DNA from 4 places in the Micromonospora sp. WMMD558 genome. Region 1 is predicted to be linked to each of the others. Evidence: riboswitches for the same ligand, from Rfam matches in the RefSeq annotation. Region 1 holds a riboswitch; each other region holds the start of a gene.
The links. Region 1 has a riboswitch for cobalamin ahead of ACN26Y_RS27635 (ABC transporter substrate-binding protein). Riboswitches for the same ligand answer to the same signal wherever they lie in the genome.

Region 1 (5,439 bases):
GTGTGTCGGCACCAGGACGATGTCGCTGGCGCCATCGGTGACGGCGGCGTCGAGCGCGTCGTGCAGTGACGGCCTGGCTCCGTCGAGGAAGCACGCCGACACGGGGGCGCCGAGCGCCGGGCGGAGGTCGGCGGCGAGGCGGTGCACGGTGTCGTGGCCCGCGGTGTGGGTGACGGCGCGGGCGACCAGCAGGACGTGGCGGGTCATGACGCGGGCGGGTGGTAGGTGATCACGGGCCGCCCGGTGGTCGGGTGCGGCGCGACGTCGGCGTGGACGCCGTACACGTCGGCGAGCAGGTGCGGGGTGAGGACCTCGGCGGGCGGACCGGCGGCGACGACCCGCCCGGCGGCCAGGACGACCACGGTGTCGCAGAACATGGCGGCGAGGTTGAGGTCGTGCAGCGCGGCGAGGGTGGTGATGCCGGCGCGACGGACGAGGTGCAGCAGGTGCAGTTGGTGGCCGATGTCGAGGTGGTTCGTAGGTTCGTCGAGCAGCAGCAGGCGTGGTTGTTGGGCCAGGGCGCGAGCCAGCTGCGCCCGCTGCCGTTCCCCACCGGAGAGGGTGTGCCACCGGCGGTCGGCGTACCCGTCGAGGTCGACGCGGGCCAGCGCGTCGGCGGCGGCGGCGCGGTCGGCGGCGCTGTCGGACCACCGGGAGCGGCGGTGCGGGGTACGGCCCAGCAGCACGACCTCGATGACGGTCAGGTCGAGGTCGGTGTCGGCGTGCTGGGCGAGCAGCGCGGCCCGGCGAGCGAGGGTGGTCCGGGGCAGGGTGGCGACGTCGTCGCCGTCGATCGTCACCTGCCCGGCGTGGGGTGTGGCGAGGCGGGCGGCGACGCGCAGCAGGGTCGTCTTGCCGCAGCCGTTGGGGCCGAGCAGCCCGACGAGGCTGCCCGCCGGAACCGCGCAGGTGACGTCGTGGAGGATCCGTCGGGCGACGACCGCCCAGGAGACGCCGGTGACGCTGAGCATCAGCCGCGTACCTCCCGTCCGCGCAGGAGCACCACGAAGGCGGGTACGCCGAGCAGCGCGGTCAGCACGCCCACCGGCAGTTCCCGGGGTTCGAACAGGGTCCGCGCGGCGGTGTCCACCCAGACCAGGAAGATCGCGCCGGCGAGGACGACGGCCGGCAGGAGCCGCCGGTGGTCGGCGCCGGTGAGGAACCGCACGGCGTGCGGCAGGATCAACCCGACGAAGCCGACCGCGCCGCTGACGGCGACCAGCGCCGCGGTCAGCAGCGCGGTGGCGACGAGCAGCAGCCAGCGCACCCGGGTGACCGCGACGCCGAGGGTCGCCGCGGCGTCCTCGCCGAAGGCGAAGGCGTTGAGCGCGCGGGCGTGGGCCGCCAGCAGGACGAGCACGACGGCCAGGACCGGTACGGCCCACGCCACGGCGGTCCAGTCGACGCGGGCCAGCGAGCCGGAGAGCCAGAACGTGAGGCTCTGGGTGGCGTGCGGGTCGGCGACCCACGTGACCACGAACGAGGTGGCGGCCGCGCAGAGCTGTGCGACGGCCACCCCGGCCAGCACCACCCTGGTCGGGGCGAGCGCGGCCCGCCGGCCGGACACCGCGACCACGACGGCGAACGCCGCGAGCGCACCGGCGAACGCGCCCCCGGTGAGGGCGGCGACCCCGCCGCCGAGGCCGACGACGAGGACCGCCACCGCGCCGAGGGACGCCCCGGAGGAGACCCCGAGCAGGTACGGATCAGCCAGGGGATTGCGGGTGACGGTCTGCATCACCGCGCCGGCCGCGGCCAGTCCTGCCCCGACCGCGGCGGCGCCGAGCACCCGCGGTAGGCGTAGCCGCCAGACGATGTGCTCGCGCAGCAGCGGGACGTCGGCGTCGACGATACCCAGGCGGTCGGCCACCACCGCCCACACCGTCGACACCGAGATGTCGGCCGGCCCGACGGTGACGGCGGCACCGATCGACCCCACCAGGCCCGCGAGCAGCAGGACCAGCAGCGTCCCGGTGCCGAACCGGTACCGGACGGCAGCGGCGGCTGCTGCCGGCCCGGCATCCCGGCCGGTTCCGACGGGGTGGCCGGTCTCGGCGGTGCGCGCCGCCATGGGGCTCAGCGGTCCGCTCCGGGAAGCTGTACCACTCCCTCGGCGAGCGTCTCGATCCCCTGCACCACGCGCACGCCGGCCGAGGTCGACGAGAACGGGATGACGACGAACCGCTGTCCGGCCACCGCGGGCAGGTTCTTCAGCGTGGGGTGCTGGGTCAGGAACGCCTTCTTCGCGGCGGCGGCGTCCCAGCTCGCGTCGACCAGCACGATCACATCGGGGTTCCGCTCGATGGCCGTCTCCCAGCTGGTGTCGGCCCAGCTTCCGGCGAGGTCACCGAAGGTGTTGCGCACCCCCGCCGCTGACATGATCATGTTGGGGCTGCCGCAGCAGGCACCCACGCTCGGCGCGTCCGTGCCGGCGTCCCACCACAGCACGGACACCTGGCCCGCGCCGTCGAGCCGGGCGGCGGCCGCGGTGATCCGGGCCCGTTGGTCGGCGATGAGCTTCTCGGCCCGCTCCGGCACGCCGAAGACGGCGGCGACGTCCCGGATCTCGGCGAAGACGTCGTCGACGGTCAGCGTGGCCGGTCGGTGCTGCTTCGGACAGCCCGCCGGGGACAGGTAGGTACCGATGCCGAGTCCCGCGAGCGCGGCGCGGTCGCCGACGCCCTCGTCTCCGAAGGCACTGTGGAACGAGGCGTAGACGAAGTCCGGCTCCGCGTCGAGCAGCGCCTCCTTCGACGGGTACTTCTCCGACAGCACCGGAATCGAGGCGTACGTGGCGGCGTGCTCGGGCAGGATCGCGTCGTCCAGGTACGCCGTGCCCGCCAACCGGTCGCCCAGACCGAGCGCCAGCATGATCTCGGTGGCGGGCTGGTTGAGGGTGACCGCCCGCTTCGGCGGCGCGGCGACGGCGACCGGGGTGCCGCAGTTGGTCACCGTGACCGGCGCGGCCGACGCCCCGGCCGTGGGCGTGTCGTCCGTGGCGCAACCGCCGAGCAGGACGAGCAGGATGGACAGTGGCGCGGCAACGCGCCGGGACAGGGTGGGCCGCATCGCGCGCACGCGCATCGGGACCGCCTTCCAGCACCTCGTGGACGGGTCATCGCTGTGCCGTGGCCGGTCTCCTGGCTGACGGGAGGTACGTCCGTGGCCGGCCTTCCCAGGCGCGTGGCGCCCAGTGACCTCGCAAGCGACGAGGGCCGCGGACTTCCCGATCACAGTGGCGAGGGCCGCGCCGGCATCGCACCGGCTTCCCGAACACCACGGCAGCGTCACCCTAGCCTGTCGGCCGTCGCCTCGTCACGGTGACGAACGCCATCTCCGATCGTCGGGTGGAGACGTCCCGCGGACGCAGGCCGATCAGGGCCTCATCCCGTGCGTCGTGCGTCGGCAGGAAGGCCACGGGCGGTAGGCGTCACCGTCGACGACGGCTTCTGACCAGTGGTCGGCGGTGGGCGGCCGGATCGTCGGCCAGCACTGCGGTGAGACGCTCACAGACGCAGTCGGCCGGGCTCGCGTCGGCGAGGATCTCCTCGATCCGCGCCAGACGGGCCCGCGCCTCCCGCAACTCGTGCTCCAGCCGGGTCGCCCGGGCGGCGCGGGCGCCGACCTGGCGGCGGGAGGCGTCCAAGCGGTCGAAGTCCTCCGGCCGTACCGCCACCCAGTCGGCGCCGTCCACCACCACCGCGACCCTGTCGATCTTCTGGCCCATCCGTCACCTTCTCGTCGCGCGCGGACATCCCGCTGCCGCGACGGCGCGCCGTCCCGCAGGACGGACGCGCCGGCCACAATCGCTCATCGCCCCATACGATAGACAACGGTGCTGGTTCGCCGTGTCCACAATGCGCACGGCGTCGTAAGAGGGAACCCGGTGCGAGCCCGGGACTGCCCCGCAGCGGTGAGTGGGAACGACCGCCGTCATCAAGCACTGGACCGCGAGGTCTGGGAAGCGACGGCCAGTAGGCGACCGTACCGGTCACGCCCGCGAGTCCGAAGACCTGCCCGCACCGCGCACGCCACCCGGCGTGTGCCGCCGACGGTCTCTCGGGACGGCCGGGGCGGAAGCCGGTACGTCGCCGTACCCCTTCCCTCCCTGCCCTCCCGCACGGCCTCGGGCACTTCGAGGGAAGGATCCCATGAGTACCGCATTCGGTCAGAGCACCGTGCTCGGTTACCCGCGTATTGGCGGCAACCGTGAGCTGAAGAAGGCCGTCGAGGCCTACTGGGCGGGCAGAATCGACGCCGAGGATTTGGCGAAGACCGCTGCCGCACTGCGGGTGGAGGTTTGGCGTACGCTGCGTGACGCGCGCCTGGACGCGATCCCGTCCAACACGTTCTCCTACTACGACCACCTGCTCGACACCGCCGTCGCCGTCGGGGCGATCCCGCACCGGTTCGCCCGGCTCGGCCTGTCCGACCTGGACACCTACTTCGCCATGGCCCGCGGCGCCGACACCGAGCCAGCGCTGGAGCTCACCAAGTGGTTCGACACGAACTACCACTACCTGGTCCCGGAGGTCGGCCCCGAGACGGTCTTCGCCGCGAATCCCGCCAAGGCGTTGAACGAGTACCGGGAGGCGCGCGACCTGGGTGTCCTGACCCGCCCGGTGCTGGTCGGGCCGGCCACCTTCCTCCTGCTGGCCAAGCCGACCGAGCCGGGCGGCGAACCGTTCGACCGGTTGACCGATCTGGTCGACGTGTACGCCGATCTTCTGCGTTCCCTCGCCGCCGCCGGTGTGCAGTGGGTGCAGCTGGACGAACCCGGCTACGTCGCCGACCGGAGCGCCGCCAAGATCGAGGCGCTGCGGGAGGCCTACACCCGGCTGTGCGCGGTGGAACAACGGCCGGCGATCTTCGTCGCCACCTACTTCGGTGATCTGGGGGACGCCCTGCCGGCCCTGCTCGACACACCTGTCGAAGCGGTCGGTCTGGACCTGGTCGCCGGGCCCGGCAACCTGCAGCGGCTCGCCGGTGCGGGTCCGCTGCACGGCAAGACGATCGTCGCCGGTCTCGTCGACGGCCGCAACATCTGGCGTACGGATCTGCGCGCGGCGGTCGCCTTCGGCGCCGTCGTCACCGGGCTCGCCGACCACGTTGCGGTGTCCTCGTCGTGCTCGCTCCTGCACGTGCCGGTGGACCTGTCCGCCGAGACCGCGCTCGACCCGGCGCTACGCCAGCGGCTGGCCTTCGCCCGGCAGAAGGTCGACGAGGTCGTCCTGCTGAGTCGTGCCCTGCGCAACGGCACCACGTCCCTGCCCGAGCGGCTACCGCCCACTCCGGCGACGTGGCGCAACGAAGCCGTACGCGGCCGGCTCGCCGCGCTGCGTTCCACGGACCGGCAGCGTGGCGCCTACCCGGAGCGTGCGGCGGCGCAGCAGGCCCGGCTGAGCCTGCCGCCCCTGCCGACCACGACCATCGGCTCGT
Region 2 (5,439 bases), 1.8 Mb from region 1:
GACTCTCCCTGGATCGGAAGGGTGTGCCGCACATGGATGATCTGAAGGTCGTGTCGCAGGAGGAGTGGCTGGCCGTCCGCACGGAGCTGCTCGACCGGGAGAAGCACCTCACCCGGCTGCGGGACGAGGTGACCGCGCTGCGTCGCCGGATGCCGGCCGTCGTCGTCGAGAAGGACTACCGGTTCGCGGGACCGGACGGGCCGGTACGGCTCCGCGACATGTTCGAGGGACGACGGCAGCTCGTCGTCTACCACTTCATGTTCGACCCGAGCTGGAGCGAGGGGTGCACGAGCTGCTCGTTCCTGGTCGACAACCTGGGCCACCTCGCGCACCTGCACGCCGGTGACACCACGTTCGTCGCCGTCTCCCGCGCGCCGCTGTCGTCCATCGCTCCGTTCAAGGACCGCATGGGCTGGACCTTCCCCTGGTACTCGTCCCACGGCAGCGACTTCAACTACGACTTCCACGTCACCCTCGACGAGGCGGTGGCGCCGGTGGCGTACAACTACAAGGACCGCGCGACCCTGGAGCGGGAGGGGCTGGCGCACCACCTGCACGGCGAGGCGCACGGGCTGAGCGTCTTCGTCGCCGACGCGGACGACCGGGTCCTGCACACCTACTCGACGTACGGCCGCGGTCTCGACGCGGTGCTCACCACCTACCACTACCTGGACCTGACGCCGCTGGGCCGGCAGCGGTACGTCAACGAGTTCCCCCACCACGACCGGTACGAGGGGGTCACCGCGAACGCCGGGCACTGCCACTGACGGCACGCCGGCCCCGGCCCGGCCAACCGGCCGGGCCGGGGCCGCCGGCCCGGGCGGGCGTCGCGGAGTGCGCACATCACGAGATGACGGTCGCGCCGCCCCGGTGTGACGATCCGGGGGTCGTTCGCCTACCGCGATCAGGAGGCCACCGCCATGAGTACCGGCTTGTCGATCGTGCTGTTCCCCGTCGCCCTGGGCATCGTCATGCTCGGTCTCGGGCTCACCCTCACCGTGGACGACTTCCGTCGCGTCGTGACCTACCCCCGGGCCGTCCTCGTCTCCCTGGTCTGCCAGATGCTGGTCCTGCCGGTCATCTGCCTGGGCCTGGTGGTCGCCGCCGGCCTGCGCGCGGAGCTGGCGGTCGGGATGATGCTGCTCGCCGCCTCGCCCGGCGGCAGCACGGCCAGCCTCTACAGTCACCTGTTCAAGGGCAACGTCGCGCTCAACGTCACCCTGACCGCCGTCAACTCGGTGCTCGCGCTGTTCACCCTGCCCCTGATCGTCAACCTGTCCGTGGCCGCGTTCATCGGCTCGGACAGCTCGATCGGCCTCCAGTTCGACAAGGTCTTCCAGGTGTTCGCGCTGGTCCTCATCCCGATCTCGATCGGGATGGCCGTCCGCCGGCACCGTCCCGACTTCGCCGCGCGCATGCAGCGCCCCGTGAAGATTCTCTCCATCGTGGTCCTCGTCGTGGTGCTCACCGGCGCGGTGATCGGCATCAAGGACGAGCTCGCCGCCGCCGTCGGCGCCGTCGGCCTCGTCGCCCTGCTGTTCAACCTGGTCAGCCTGGCCATCGGGTACGCGGCGCCGCGCCTGTCCGGCGTCGGGCACCGGGAAGCCGTCGCGTCCTCGTTCGAGATCGGCATCCACAACGCGACCCTGGCCATCACGATCGCGCTGAGCCCGGCCCTGCTCGGCAACAACGACATCGCCATGCCGCCGGCCATCTACGGCACCGTGATGTTCTTCACCGCCGCCGTCTTCGGATTCGTCGCCGCCCGCCGTCCCCACGCCGACGCCACCCACCGGCAACGAACCACGGCGGCGTGACCGCAGCCGGCAACCGGTCCCGCCGCCTCGCGGTGGAGCCGGCCGGCACGGTACGTCCCGGCGGCGCCCACCCAGGGCAGGATGGACGTGTGCACATCGAGCCGGTCGACTGCGCGCCCGAGCAGGCGTTTCCGCGAGCGATCCTGCGGCAGCGCTGGGACGATCTCACCTTCCTGCACTGGGCGGTCGCACCGGATCTGGTGGCGCCCCTGCTGCCGCCCGGCACCCGACCGGACATGATGGACGGTTCGACCTACGTCGGTCTGATCGGCTTCCGCATGGTGGGGCTGGGCCTGGGCCGAGGGCCGGGGGTGCCGTACTTCGGCACCTTCTGGGAGACCAACGTGCGGCTGTACTCGGTCGACGACACCGGCCGGCGTGCCGTGGTGTTCCGCTCGCTCGACGCGTCCCGGTTGGTTCCGGTGCTGGTCGCCCGGGCGACACTGCGGCTGCCGTACCTCTGGTCGGCGATGCGCCTGGACCGCGATGGTGACCGTCTCACGTACCGGCTCCGGCGCCGCTGGCCCGGTCCGGCCGGCACGACGAGCCGGATGGCGGTCCGGGTGGGCGAGCGGGTCGTCGACCCGACCCCGCTGGAGCACTTCGTCACCGCCCGGTGGGGTCTGCACACCCGGGCGTGGGGCCGCACCCTGCACCTGCCGAACTGGCACCCCCGCTGGCCGTTGCACCGGGCCGAGCTGCTGCATCTGGACGACGAGCTGGTCACCGCCGCCGGGCTTCCGCCGCCGACGGCGCATCCGGTCAGCGTGCTCTACTCGCCGGGTGTCCCGGTCCGGTTCGGCCCACCGGTCGGCCTGCGGAGCTGACCGTCACGGCCCCGCCGGGTCGGCGCCGGCCGTCGGCTCCGCGTGGGCGAGGAGAGCGGCCAGCTCGGCGGGGGAGTGGGGTCGGGCCCTCGGCGGTCGGCGAGGCCACAGTTGACATTGTGGCGTCGCCGACCGTAGCGTCCGGGGCGACGATGTGTGCGGAAGCCGGTGCAATTCCGGCACGGTCGCGCCACTGTGACCGCGTCCACCCGGTAGGCAAGGGGTGACGCGGAAGTCAGACCCGCCACCGTCACTGGAACCCGTTGTGGGACGCGTGATCCCGAGGAGGTTGCCCGTGTCCAGCCCGTCTTCCGCCCTGCCCCGCCCGGTCACCCCGCCCGTCGCCATTCCGTGGCGTGAGCTGCAGCCGTGGCTGCTCTTCGGCACGGTGCTGGCCCTCGTGCTGCTCTACTTCGTCGGCACCGAGCAGGGTGTCTTCCAGGTGGTCAGCGGTGCGAACGTGCACGAGTTCGTGCACGACGGCCGTCACCTGCTCGGCTTCCCCTGCCACTGACGGGCGGGTCCGAAACCATGCTGTCACCCCGCGCCCTGCTCGTCCGCGGCATGCTCGCCGGCCTCGCCGCCGGACTCCTGGCATTCGTGTTCGCCTACTTCGTCGGTGAAGGTCCGATCGACCAGGCGATCGCATTCGAGGAGGCCAACGCCGCACCGGAGCCGGCCGTGGCCGGCGAGCCGGAGGGCATCAGCCGGACGGTGCAGAGCACCGTCGGCCTGCTCACCGCGTCGCTCATCTACGCCGTCGCCCTCGGCGGGATCTTCGCGATGGTGTTCGCCGCCGCCTACGGGCGGATCGGTCGGTTCGGCCCGCGGGCGACCGCGGTGCTGGTCGCGCTCACCGGGTTCGTGGTGGTCGCGCTGGTGCCGTGGCTCAAGTACCCGGCCAACCCGCCGGCGACCGGCGACCCCGACACCATCGGTCGACGCACCTCGCTGTTCTTCCTGATGATGGTGATCGCGCTCGCCGGGGTGGCGCTCGGCGGATACCTCGGCCGAGCGCAGGTCGCCCGGCTCGGCACCTGGAACGCGGGCCTCGTCGGAGCCGGCGCGTTCGTCCTGGTCGTCGGGCTCGCGCTGGCGCTGCTGCCCTCGATCGAGGAGGTCCCGGAAGGCTTCTCGCCGATCCTGCTCTGGAACTTCCGGCTGGCGTCGCTGGGCACCCAACTCGTCGTGTGGACGACGCTCGGTCTGGTCTTCGGCCTGATGGCCGAGCGGGGCGCACGCCTGTCGCGGCAGCCGGTGCCCGTGGCCGCCGGCCGGTAGGTGGCAGCGCCGCCGCGACCGCCGTCCGAACCACGCGACGCCCGGCAGGCGCTGGCGGCGGCCTCCGTGCTGGGCCCCTTCTTCGCCTGGTCCCCGTGGTCCGACCGGGCGGGCTGGCGGCCACTGACCGAGCTGCTCGACGGCGACGTCCTCGCCGAGCGGGTGGACGCGGCGGCCACCACGCTGCGTACGCGGTGCGATCTGCCGGCGGACGCCGTACCGGTGCGCGTCGTCGCGTCGGTCACCTTCCTGGGCCTGGCGGCGCGGCTGGTGTCCCCGCCGCTCGGGGCGGCTGTCGTGGGTGGTGCCCTGCCGCTCGCGGGCTCGGAAGACCTCTGGTGGCGTCCACCCACAGCCGGGCCCTGGCCGCTCGCGCACGGCCCGCTCGACGTGCTGCCCACCGGTGACCTGGACGATCGTTCGGTCTCGGCGGCGCTGGTCGAGACCGCGGCGCAGGGCCCGGTGCGGCTGCTGCTGGACGCATTCCGAGCCCGGTTCCGACTGTCACCGCAGGTCCTGTGGGGCAACGTCGCCTCCGCCCTGGCGGGCGCTGCCGGGGTGCTCGCCGATGCCGCGCCGGCGCACGCCGAGCGGGCCGGCGCGGTCCTGGCGGGGGCGCTGGAGCTGCCGCCGCTTGCCGGCACCGGCACCCTGGTCCGGCCGGATCCGAACCGGGTCCGGTGGTTCCTGGTGCGGCGAAACTGCTGCCTCTACTACCGCATTCCGGGCGGCGGAACGTGCGGTGACTGCGTGTTGACGTCCCCGGCTCAGCGGTGGCGGCACTGGCGGTCGGTACTGGCCGGGCCGGCGAAGCCGCCGGCGTGAGCCGCTGAGGCTCACCGGCGGCCCGGTCAGGACCGGGACGGTCGGGCGGCCCACTCGGCGGCCACCCGGTGCGGGTCGCCGGTCCGGAACTCCGGCGGCTCGTGCAGCAGGAAGTCCCGGTGGCTGATGTTCCAGGCGTACGCCCCGGCCATGGCGAAGACCAGCACGTCCCCCACACCGATCGGCCCCGCCGTGGTCGACCGGGACAGGACGTCCCTGGGGGTGCAGAGCTGCCCGACCACGGTGACCGGCCCGCCGTCGGTGCGGGCACCGTCGGCGTCCCGCCGACGGTGCACCGTGAACGGTTGCGGATGCCCCTTCGCCGCGGGCGTGCGCAGGTGGTGCGTGCCGCCCTCCACCACCACGAACCACTCGCCGTGCGAGCGCTTCACGTCGACCACCTCGGCGAGGTACGCCCCGCAGTAGGCGGTCACCGACCGCCCCGGCTCGACGCGCAGCCGCAGCCGCGGGTGTGCGTCGAGGACGTCCGCCAGCGCCCGGCTGTAGCCCACCCAGTCGAACCGTGCCGCCGGGTCGGCGTAGTCGACGGCCATGCCGCCGCCCACGTCGACCTCCGCGGCCCCCACCTCGGCGACCGACCAGCGGACCACGGCGGCGGCGACCGCCCCGGCGAGCGCGGCGTCCAGCCCGCTGGCCAGGTGGGCGTGGACGCCCCGCACCTCGACGCC
Region 3 (5,439 bases), 1.9 Mb from region 1:
GCCACCACCGGTCCCGGAGACACCGAGCGACGACCAGTCGGGGGTTCCGACGAGCACCACGGCCTCCGGATCCCGCTGGCGGATGACGGGGACGACCTGGTCGGCGTAGCTCTTGACGGCGCTCCAGCTGACGCCGTTCGGCTCGTTGGCGATCTCGTAGAGGACGTTCGTCTTGTCGCGGTGGCGGTCGGCGATCTCGGCGAAGAAGGTACGGGCCCGGGACAGGTTGTGGTTCGGATCCCCGGGGGTGAGCATGTGCCAGTCGACGATCGCGTAGAGGCCGCGGGCGGTGGCCAGCTCGATGTAGTGATGGACCAGGTCGGTGAAGCGGCGCGGATCGGTCTCGTAGCCGCCCTCCTGGACGTACATCGAGATCCGCAGGACGTCCGCCCGCCACTCCTGCGCGAGGACGTCGAGGGAGGCGGGAGTGACGCAGTTGGCGTACCACTGGAGGCCGTGCGTGCTCATCCCCCGCAGTTGGATCGGCTTGCCGTTCCGGTTGCACAGTTGCCGTCCGCAGACCTGGAGCTGTCCGTTCGCCGCCACCGGCGTGCTGGCGGGAGGCGCGGTGGTCGGTGGAGGCGGGGGTGGGCTCGTCGTCGGCGGTGGGGTCGCGTCACACGGCTGGCCGTTGAGCCGGCAACCGGTGGGGCTGCCGGACCCGTTGCCGAGAAGGCCGAACGTCACCGAAGTGCCGGGAGTGAGCGTGCCGTTCCAGGACCGGTTGGTGAAGCTGTAGTGCTGCCCGTCCCGGGTCATCAACGCGTCCCAGTACGAGCCCACGCTGGTACCCGCCGGCAGGTCGAACTCGACGCGCCAGGAGTCGAGGGTGCTGCCGCCCCGGTTGGTGATGGTGTACCGGCCCTCCCAACCAGATCCCCAGTCGGAGGTCTTGACGAAGGTCGCGGTCGGCGTGGCCGCCGCGGCCGCGGTGGCGCCGACGGCCACGGGGACCGCCGCCATGACCGCGACGACGCCCGCCAGGACGAGATTCCTGACGTTCAGCTTCACAGGTCCTCCGGTGGAGACGTCGCCCGAACGGCTCGCGCGGCCGGCATCGGGACGGCGCCGCGGCGCATCGCAATCGAACTATAAACATACTTAAATGTTCTGGCAACGGGCGGTCGAGGCCCACCGGCGGTCCGTGATGGCGGGCGAGCGCCAGCAGGGCCACGCGCAACTGCGGTAAGGAACGCGGAGAGCCGCTCCCCCACCGTGTCACCGGCCGGCGTCCCGGGGAGCAACGACGAGCCGCGATATCCCGGGCGGCCGTAGCGTCAGTTCCCGGCTCGGCCGGAAGCGTCGACGGTCGACACGGGGGTGCCGAGTTCGACGGTACGGGAGACGGTGCAGAGCCGGTCGTGCGACTGCTGCAGCGACCGGGGCAGCGCCGCACGCGCCTTGTCGCCGTCTTCGTCCATCGGGAATTCCACGGTGAACTCGACCGTGAGGTTCCGCATCCGGTTCCCTCCGGTCTCGTCCCGGACCTTGTCGCCGCTGACCTTGACGGTGAACCGGGTCGGCTCGGCGCGGCGGCTGGTGATGTGGTCCACGTCGATCGCGGTGCAACCGCCGATGGCCGCCAGAAGCAGCTCCACCGGTGTGAAGCTGGCGTCCTCACCCGCGCCCATCGGCAGCGATCCGCCGCGGACGTTCCGCGCGACGTACTGCCCGACGCTGGTGCGCTCGATCTCGACGGAGCGGAAGGTGTCCTCACTCATGACCGGGACGCTACCCAACCGGGCCGGTGGCCGCCGGGAGAGGTGGATGATCGGGTGAGACGAAGCTGACACGCCGACGCGACATCTAGTGTTGCTTGCTCGACGGTGTCGGCATATATGGTGTTCCCCGCAGCTGGTTCGGCCGTTCCCGCAGGGGCGGTCGAGGCAAGAGGGAACCCGGTGCGAGTCCGGGACTGCCCCGCAGCGGTGAGTGGGAACGACCGCCGTCATCGAGCACTGGGCCTGATCGGGCCTGGGAAGCGACGGCCAGTAGGCGACCGGCGACCCCGGTCAGGCCCGCGAGTCCGAAGACCTGCCAGCGCGCCGTGCGCCTGTGCGCGCGGCGGTCGGAGGTCGCGCGGGACGACCGACGCCAGCAGCCGGGCCTGCCGTCCGTCGGGTCCGCTGGCGTTCTCCCGCGTCCGAGGGCCATCGGAGACAGCGCGAGGAGAGGTCATGACGGTCGTACAGGAGAGGCTCGCGTCCGGCGCGGGCGCACCGGAGCCGCGCCGGCAGGTGATGCAGGTCCGCAAACGCAACGGCGACGCCGAGCCGGTGGACGTCAACAAGATCGTCAAGGCGGTCGAGCGGTGGGTGGCCGACCTGGACGAGGTGGACCCGATGCGGGTCGCCACGAAGACGATCAGTGGTCTCTACGACGGGGCGACGACCGCGGAGCTGGACAAGTTGTCGATCCAGACGGCGGCGGAACTGATCGGCGAGGAGCCGCAGTACTCGAAACTGGCGGCGCGGTTGCTGGCCGCGTACGTGGACAAGGAGGTCCGCGGGCAGGGTGTGGCGAGCTTCAGCCAGTCCATCCGGTACGCCCACGGGCTGGGCCTGATCGGTGACGACACCGCCGCGTTCGTGGCCCGCAACGCCCGCAAGCTCGACGACGCCGTGGACCCTGTCGGTGACCTGCGGTTCGAGTATTTCGGGCTGCGCACCGTCGCCGACCGCTACCTGTTGCGCCACCCCGAGTCGCGGCTGGTGGTGGAGACGCCGCAGTACTGGCTGCTACGGGTGGCCTGCGGGCTGTCCGGGACGCCGGGCGAGGCGATCCGCTTCTACCGGCTGATGTCGTCGCTGGCGTACCTGCCGAGTTCACCCACGTTGTTCAACTCGGGCACCCGGCACACGCAGATGTCGTCCTGCTTCCTGGTCGACTCGCCACGGGACGAGCTGGACTCGATCTACGAGCGGTACCACCAGGTGGCGAAGCTGTCGAAGTTCTCCGGCGGCATCGGCATCGCCTGGTCGCGGGTACGCGGCCGGGGCGCGCTGATCCGCGGCACGAACGGCAGGTCGAACGGCATCGTGCCGTTCCTCAAGACCCTCGACGCCGGCGTCGCGGCGGTCAACCAGGGCGGCCGTCGCAAGGGGGCGGCCTGCGTCTACCTGGAGCCGTGGCACCCGGACATCGAGGAGTTCCTGGAGCTGCGGGACAACACCGGGGAGGAGTCCCGGCGTACGCACAACCTGAACCTCGCCAACTGGATCCCGGACGAGTTTATGCGCCGGGTGGAGGCGGACGGCGACTGGTCGCTGATCGACCCCTCCGACGCGCCGGAGCTGCCCGACCTGTATGGCGAGGAGTTCGACGCCGCCTACCGGATCGCCGAGAAGAAGGCGGTCCGGACGGTCAAGGCCCGAGACCTGTACGGGCGGATGATGCGGACGCTGGCGCAGACCGGCAACGGGTGGATGACGTTCAAGGACCCGTCGAACCGGCTGTCCAACCAGACCGGCGTACCGGGCAACACCATCCACCTGTCCAACCTGTGCACCGAGATCCTCGAGGTGAACAGCGACACCGAGACCGCGGTGTGCAACCTCGGCTCGGTCAACCTCGGCGCGCACGTCACCGGGGACGGGGTCGACTGGGAGAAGCTGCGCTCGACCGTACGCACCGCGGTGGTCTTCCTCGACCGGGTGATCGACATCAACTACTACCCGGCCGACCAGGCCGCGGCATCGAACCCGCGCTGGCGGCCAGTCGGGCTCGGCCTGATGGGCCTGCAGGACGCGTTGTTCACCCTGCGCCTGCCGTTCGACTCGGCCGAGGCGAAGGAGCTGTCCACCCGGGTGCAGGAGGAGATCTTCCTGACCGCCCTGGAGACGTCGGCCGGCCTGGCGGAGCGGTTCGGCCCGCATCCCGCGTACGCCGAGACCCGCGCCGCCCGCGGTGAGCTGCACCCTGACCTGTGGGGTGTCGAACCCGCCCAGACCGAGCGGTGGGCGGCGCTGCGTTCGGCGATCGCCGCGCACGGCCTGCGCAACTCGCTGCTGGTCGCGATCGCGCCGACCGCCACGATCGCCTCGATCGCCGGCTGCTACGAGTGCATCGAGCCGCAGGTGTCCAACCTGTTCAAACGCGAGACCATGTCCGGTGAGTTCCTCCAGGTCAACACGTACCTGGTCCGCGAGCTGAAGGCGCGGGGACGGTGGACGCCGGAGATCCGCGACCAGATCAAGCGCGCCGAGGGATCGGTGCAGGGGATCACCGATCTGCCCACCGACGTGCGGAAACTGTTCCGCACCGCCTGGGAACTCCCCCAGCGGGCACTCATCGACCTCGCCGCCGCCCGCGCACCGTACGTCGACCAGTCGCAGTCGCTGAACCTGTTCATGGGGGCGCCGACCATCGGCAAGCTGTCGTCGATGTACCTGTACGCCTGGAAGTCCGGGCTGAAGACCACCTACTACCTGCGTTCGCGTCCCGCGACGCGGATCCAGCAGGCCACCGTCGCCGTCGCGCCCACGGCGGTCGCGCCTCCGGTCGTCGCCGCCGACGCCGAGGCGCTGGCCTGCTCCCTGGAGAACCCCGAGAGCTGCGAGGCCTGCCAGTGACCACGACGTCCGAACCCCGTACCGACACCCGGCACATGCTGCTCGACCCCGGCATGGATCTGACCCTGCGCCCGATGCGCTACCCGCACTTCTTCGACCGGTTCAAGGACGCGATCAGGAACACCTGGACCGTCGAGGAGGTCGACCTGCACTCCGACCTCGCCGATCTGGCCCGGCTCTCCCCCGCCGAGCAGCACCTGGTGTCCCGCCTGGTCGCGTTCTTCGCCACCGGCGACACGATCGTCGCCAACAATCTCGTGCTCAACCTCTACCAGCACGTCAACTCCCCCGAGGGCCGGCTCTACCTGTCCCGGCAGCTGTTCGAGGAAGCCGTGCACGTCCAGTTCTACCTGAACCTGCTCGACACGTACGTCCCCGACGAGAAGGAACGCTTCGCGGCGTTCGCCGCGATCGAGAACATCCCGTCCATCCGACGCAAGGCCGAGTTCTGCTTCCGCTGGATCGACTCCGTCTTCGAGCTCCGCGAGCTGAAGAGCCGCGAGGACCGCAGGGCGTTCCTGCTCAACCTGATCTGCTTCGCCGCGTGCATCGAGGGCCTATTCTTCTACGGCGCGTTCGCGTACGTCTACTACCTGCGCTCCCGGGGCCTGCTCAACGGCCTCGCCTCCGGCACCAACTGGGTGTTCCGCGACGAGTCGATGCACATGGCGTTCGCCTTCGACGTGGTGGACACCGTACGGCGTGAGGAGCCGGACTTGTTCGACGACGAGTTGGTCCAGCGGGTCCGGGAGATGCTGGCCGAGGCGGTCGAGTGCGAGGTCCAGTTCGCCGAGGACCTGCTCGAACAGGGCGTCTCCGGGCTCTCCCTGGGCGACATGCGGCTGTACCTGCAGCACGTCGCCGACCG
Region 4 (5,439 bases), 1.5 Mb from region 1:
AGCGCCGCGGGCAGCGCCACCCGCTCGCCCGGCGACGCGAGCAGCGCCTGCTCGTCCAGGCCGTAACCGGCGGCGAGCGCCTGGCGCAGGCCGGGCAGGGCGCGGGCGCCGCCCCAGACCTGCGGGGCGCGCAGCACGGCGAGCACCAGGTTGACCCGCGCCTCGCCGGTCGGCGCGGCGGCCAGCACGTGCAGGCCGTCGCGGATCTGCACGTCCTTGACCTCGCACAGGTACCCGTCGAGGTGCAGCACGAAGTCGTCGAAGTCGTCGGCGGCCGGCATGTCGGCCTGGTGCAGGTCGTGGTGCAGCTCGGCGGCCCGCACCAGGTCCCAGATCTGCCCCTGCACCACCGGCACCTTGGCCGGGTCGAGGGCCTGCACGGTCGCGTACTCGTCGAGGAGCTGTTCCAGCTTCGCGAGGTCCCCGTACGTCTCGGCGCGGGCCATCGGCGGCACCAGGTGGTCGACGACGACGGCGTGGGCGCGGCGCTTGGCCTGCGTACCCTCCCCGGGGTCGTTGACGATGAACGGGTAGACCAGGGGCAGGTCGCCGAGCACGGCGTCCGGGGCGCAGTCGGCGGCCAGCCCGAGGCCCTTGCCGGGCAGCCATTCCAGGGTGCCGTGCTTGCCCAGGTGCACCACGGCGTCGGCGCCGAAGCCGCCGTCCGCGACCGGCGCCGACAGCCAGCGGTACGCGGCCAGGTAGTGGTGGCTCGGCGGCAGGTCCGGGTCGTGGTAGATGGCGACCGGGTTCTCGCCGAAGCCGCGGGGCGGCTGGATCAGCAGCGCCACGTTGCCGAAGCGCAGCCCGGCGAGCACGATGTCGCCGCCGTCGGTGTACAGCTCACCGGGCGGCTCACCCCAGTGCTCCCGCATCGCCTCCCGCAGCTCCGCCGGCACCTCCGCGAACCAGCGCCGGTACGTCTCCCCCGGCACCCGCGCCGACGCGGCGGCGAGCTGCTCCGGGGTGAGCCACTCCACGTCGTGGCCGCCCGCGGCGATGAGGGCGTGGATGAGCGTGTCCCCGTCGTCGGGGACCGGCGCGTCGCCCAGGTGGTATCCGGCGTCGGCGAGGGCGGTGAGCAACCGCACCGCGCTGGCCGGGGTGTCCAGGCCGACGGCGTTGCCGACCCGCGAGTGCTTCGTCGGGTACGAGCTGAGCACCACCGCGAGCCGCTTGTCGGCGTTCGGCACGTGCCGCAGCCGGGCGTGCCGCACGGCGATGCCGGCGACCCGGGCGGCCCGCTCCGGGTCCGGCTCGTACACCGACAGCCCGTCGGCGTCGATCCGTTTGAACGAGAACGGCACGGTGACGATCCGCCCGTCGAACTCGGGGATGGCCACCTGCATGGCCGCGTCCAGCGGGGACAGTCCGGCGTCGCTGCCGGCCCACTGCGCGCGGGTGCTGGTGAGGCAGAGCGCCTGGATCACCGGTACGTCGAGGGCGGCGAGCGCGCCCACGTCCCAGGCGTCCTCGTCGCCGCCGCCGGAGGCGTCGGCGGCGACCGCGCCACCGGCGGCGAGGACCGTGACCAGCAGCGCGTCGCAGCGGGCGAACAGTCCCAGCGGTCCGGCGCCGGCGGTCAGCCCGCGCAGCGAGCCGCAGAAGATCGGCAGGGCGTTGCCGCCGGCCGCCTCGACGGCGTCGGCGAGGGTGTCGACGAACGCGGTGTTGCCGGCCAGGGCGTGCGCCCGGTAGAAGACGATCCCGATGGTCGGCCGGTCCGGGTGGGCCGGCCGGTCGCCGTGGATCCCGTACGCCGGTGTGGGCGCGGGCGGGGCGAAGCCCTCGCCGGTGAGCAGCACCGTGTCGGACAGGAACCGGGCCAGCTGCGCCAGGTTCTCCGGACCGCCTTCCACCAGGTAGGACAGGGCCTCGGTGGCCACTCCGGACGGCACCGTGGAGACCGCCATCAGGTCCGCGTCCGGCACGCTCTCGCCGCCCAGCACGACCGTCGGCACGCCGGAGGCGAGCACCGCGGCCAGGCCGTCCGGCCACGCCGCCCGGCCGCCGAGCAGGCGTACGACGGCCAGGTCGGCGCCGTCGACCAGCGCCGGTACGGCGTCGGCCGCGACCCGGGCCGGGTTGGCCAGGCGGTAGTCGGCGCCGCTCGCGCGGGCGGCGAGCAGGTCGGTGTCGGCGGTGGACAGCAGCAGGATGGGCACGAGGGGGCTCCGGAGAGTGACGCCCGCCCCCCGGGGTGAGGCCGGTCGGGCTGGGGGCGAGGGATGGCTGCTCGGTCAGCGGATGCGGTGGGCCGGCGCGCGGCGCGACGGTGCGCCGGGGCCGGCGGCGAGCGGGCTCGTCAGGCGCGTGGTCGGCGCCGACCGGCCCGGCCGGTCAGGGCGAAGCGACCGGCCGGGCCGGTCGGGGCGACGCGTGCGGAGCGGCTGGGCGTCCGGGCGGGGCGGCGGCGGGCGCGTCGGCACGCGCGGAACGGATACGACGATCGTCGTCGATGGCGGGGACGCTGCGCGTCATCGGGTCCTCCTCGGGTGTCCACGCCCTGGGGTGCACCGACGGCCGAAGTATCCTGGCTCCCGGATCGACGCTCACCCCCGGCCTTCCAACCGCGCACGCGCGGCCGTGACTCGCGAGGGGGGATCGCTCCCCGGTGACAGTGGCGGGACCGCGCCGGAATCGCACCGGCTTCCTTCACTGCCGTCCGGCCGCGAATGCTGCCACACCTCCGACGGCCGGTCAACGCGGCCCACACGTGCCCGACGGTCCAGCTAGGATCGGTGTGATGGCGGACACCGACGGGGCGGCGAGCCCCGCCATCGAGTTCCATCACGTCGCCGGTCGGGTGTGGGCGACCCCTTTCGACCCGGATCCGGCCTGGGTCCGGCCCTCCGTCGCACTGGTCGCGGACGAGCGCGGCAGCGTGCTGGTCGACGCGGGCCAGAGCCCGGCGCACGCCGCCGAGATCCAGGTGGCGCTGCGGGCCGCCGGGCTCCCGGAGCCACGCTGGCTGGTCTACACCCACCACCACTGGGACCACGTGTGGGGCGCCTGCGCCTGGCCCGGCGTGGAGATCGTCGGCCACGTCACCGGCGCCGACCTGCTGCGCGCCGAGGCGGCCCGCCCGTGGAGCACCCGCTACCTGCGGGAGCAGGTCCGCGCCAACCCGCGGCTCGGGCCGAGCTTCCGGGCCCGGGCGCTCGCCGTGGACTGCTGGGACGACTTCGCGGTCCGGCCGCCCACGCGGACGTTCACCGACGGGCTGGACCTGCCCACCGGCGTCCTGGTCCGGCACGTCGGCGGCCACCACGCCCCCGACTCGACCGTGGTGGTCGACCCGGCCTCGGGCGTGCTGCTCCTCGGCGACAGCTGGTACCCGCCGCCGCTGCACCTGCGCTCGCCCGACGACGGGCCGGACCTGGCCCTGGTCCGCCGCCTGCTCACCGACGACGTCGGCTGGTACGTCTCCAGCCACAGCCCGACGATGACCCTCGACGAAGCGCGCGCCGCCGTCGCGGGGTGAGCGCCGGCGGGGCCGGCAGGACAGGCCCTAGCGGGCACGGCGCTCCGGGTGGGCCCGGTTCCAGGCCCGCATGCGCTCCGGGTACCCGGTCTTCGCGGCCTCGTACAACGGCAGGGCGAGCCGGTTCGCGAGGGCCGCCGCCACCCGGGGCGACCCGGTCCGGCGACGGATCCACTCACCGTCGTGGGCGATCGCCACCACCGTCGTGTTCGTCGCGGTCGTCTCCGGTTCCAGGTAGAACTCCACCCCGGTCCGGCTGGCCACGAACGCCTCCAGCGCCGCCAGATCCTCGCGGGTGGCCTCCCGGTCGAGCTTCGTCGCCGGTCCCTCGGACCCCCGGGTACGCGACCGCCGGCTGAACCAGCCCATGTGCGGCTCCCTCCCTCGGCGAACCTCCAGTTCAGCACGGTTTTCTGGCAGTCTCCTGCGAGCCCGGTGTGAGCCCCCTGGGCTAGGGCCTGGGCTAGGCTCGCGCGGATGCGCGAAGCGACCATGGACGCGGCACGGGACAACGCCGCCTGGTGCGACCTGGTGTGCCGCACCCACGGCCTGACCGGGGTGACCGACGCGGACGCCTGGTCGGTGCCGCGCCGCTCGCCGACCTGGTACCCGGACGCGGTCACCCTCCGCCCCGGGGTCGACGCCGCGACGCTGCTCGGCCGCATCGACGCCGGCCCGGGCGCGTCGGTCAAGGACAGCTTCGCCGATCTCGACCTCGCCCGGTTCGGCTTCCGGGTCCTGTTCGACGCGCACTGGATCCACCGACCGGCCGCCGCCGTCCACCGCCCGCCCGCCGCGCCGACGGCCGGCGCCGCCTCCGCTCCGCGGGTTCCCGCGGCACGGCCGGGCTCGCCGCTGACCCGGGTCACCACACCCGGGGGATTGGCCGGGTGGGCGGAGGCGCACGGCGGCGGGCCGCTGTTCCGCCCCGCCCTGCTCGGTGACCCGCGGGTCACCGTCCTGGCCCGCGTCGACGCGGGCGTGGTCGCCGGCGGCGCGGTCCTGCACCACGGTGGACGGGCGGTGGGCGTCTCCAACGTCTTCGCCCGCGCCGTCCCGCCGGAGGAGGTCTGGGCGGGCCTGCCGGGCAGCGCCGCACTGGTCGGCTACGAGTCGGGCGACGACCTGGCCGTCGCGCGATCGGTCGGCTTCCGCCCGGCGGGCCCACTGCGGGTCTGGCTGCGCGACTGACGCCGGCCCGGGCCGGGTCCGGCCGCACGACCGGGCCCGGCGCTCACCGCGACGGACGTCGGTCTCCGCGGCCGGACCGGGCTCGTCGGCCGTCAGTCGGCGGGTCGGCGGGTCACCGGCACCAGCGCGAGGGTCGGCAGCAGCAGGATCGGCACGACGAGCAGGGCGCGCAGCGTACCGACCCGGTCGCCGAGCAGGCCCAGCAGCGGCGGGCCGGCGAGGAAGGCGGTGTAGCCGATCACGGCGACCACGCTCACCCGGGCGGGGGCGCGGTCCTCCTCGTCGGCCGCCGCGCTCATCCCCACCGGGAAGCCGAGCGACGCGCCGAGCCCCCAGAGCGCCACGCCCACGACGGCCACCGGCCCGGAGCCGCCGAGCACCGCGATGCCCGCGCCGAGCACGGCGAGCAGGATCGTCGCGGTCAGCACGCGTACCCGGCCCCACCGGTCGAGGGCGAGGGTGCCGAGGGTACGGCCGAGCGTCATGCCCACGACGAACACCCCGAACACGGCGGCGCCGGCCGCCTCGCTGAGGTCGTACCCGTCGACGAAGGCGACCGCGACCCAGTCGTTGGCGCTGCCCTCGGCGAACGCCATGACCAGCACGAACAGTCCGATGAGCAGGGTCCGGGGCTCGCGCCAGGCGGCGAGCAGCGCGCGGCGGCGCGTCGCCGGCGAGGTGGTGTCGGCGGCCGGCGCCGTCTCGGCGGCCGGCAGGAAGGCCCGGGCCCCGAGCACCGTGCCGGCCAGCACCACCACCGCCGT

Region 2: linked by a shared signal. The riboswitch ahead of ACN26Y_RS19365 (CbtB domain-containing protein) and the one ahead of ACN26Y_RS27635 (ABC transporter substrate-binding protein) in region 1 are both predicted to bind cobalamin.
Region 3: linked by a shared signal. The riboswitch ahead of ACN26Y_RS18830 (ribonucleoside-diphosphate reductase subunit alpha) and the one ahead of ACN26Y_RS27635 (ABC transporter substrate-binding protein) in region 1 are both predicted to bind cobalamin.
Region 4: linked by a shared signal. The riboswitch ahead of cobN (cobaltochelatase subunit CobN) and the one ahead of ACN26Y_RS27635 (ABC transporter substrate-binding protein) in region 1 are both predicted to bind cobalamin.

Annotation. Positions count from the first base shown of each region.
Region 1 covers NZ_CP186061.1:5,828,802-5,834,240, forward strand. The annotation lists gene ACN26Y_RS27620 ((2Fe-2S) ferredoxin domain-containing protein) at 1-207, opposite strand, end outside; gene ACN26Y_RS27625 (ABC transporter ATP-binding protein) at 204-971, opposite strand; gene ACN26Y_RS27630 (iron chelate uptake ABC transporter family permease subunit) at 971-2,071, opposite strand; gene ACN26Y_RS27635 (ABC transporter substrate-binding protein) at 2,077-3,084, opposite strand; cobalamin riboswitch at 3,114-3,296, opposite strand; gene ACN26Y_RS27640 (hypothetical protein) at 3,431-3,727, opposite strand; cobalamin riboswitch at 3,823-4,035, shown strand; gene metE (5-methyltetrahydropteroyltriglutamate--homocysteine S-methyltransferase) at 4,152-5,439, shown strand, end outside.
Region 2 covers NZ_CP186061.1:4,052,458-4,057,896, forward strand. The annotation lists gene ACN26Y_RS19350 (DUF899 domain-containing protein) at 33-767, shown strand; gene ACN26Y_RS19355 (bile acid:sodium symporter family protein) at 921-1,817, shown strand; gene ACN26Y_RS19360 (YqjF family protein) at 1,907-2,644, shown strand; cobalamin riboswitch at 2,748-2,907, shown strand; gene ACN26Y_RS19365 (CbtB domain-containing protein) at 2,940-3,158, shown strand; gene ACN26Y_RS19370 (CbtA family protein) at 3,176-3,925, shown strand; gene ACN26Y_RS19375 ((2Fe-2S)-binding protein) at 3,992-4,750, shown strand; gene ACN26Y_RS19380 (alanine racemase) at 4,777-5,439, opposite strand, start outside.
Region 3 covers NZ_CP186061.1:3,923,928-3,929,366, reverse strand. The annotation lists gene ACN26Y_RS18840 (cellulase family glycosylhydrolase) at 1-1,011, opposite strand, end outside; gene ACN26Y_RS18835 (OsmC family protein) at 1,278-1,721, opposite strand; cobalamin riboswitch at 1,839-2,057, shown strand; gene ACN26Y_RS18830 (ribonucleoside-diphosphate reductase subunit alpha) at 2,178-4,571, shown strand; gene ACN26Y_RS18825 (ribonucleotide-diphosphate reductase subunit beta) at 4,607-5,439, shown strand, end outside.
Region 4 covers NZ_CP186061.1:4,306,911-4,312,349, reverse strand. The annotation lists partial or broken gene cobN (cobaltochelatase subunit CobN) at 1-2,171, opposite strand, end outside; cobalamin riboswitch at 2,527-2,656, opposite strand; gene ACN26Y_RS20550 (MBL fold metallo-hydrolase) at 2,747-3,484, shown strand; gene ACN26Y_RS20545 (hypothetical protein) at 3,512-3,853, opposite strand; gene ACN26Y_RS20540 (hypothetical protein) at 3,962-4,675, shown strand; gene ACN26Y_RS20535 (MFS transporter) at 4,768-5,439, opposite strand, start outside.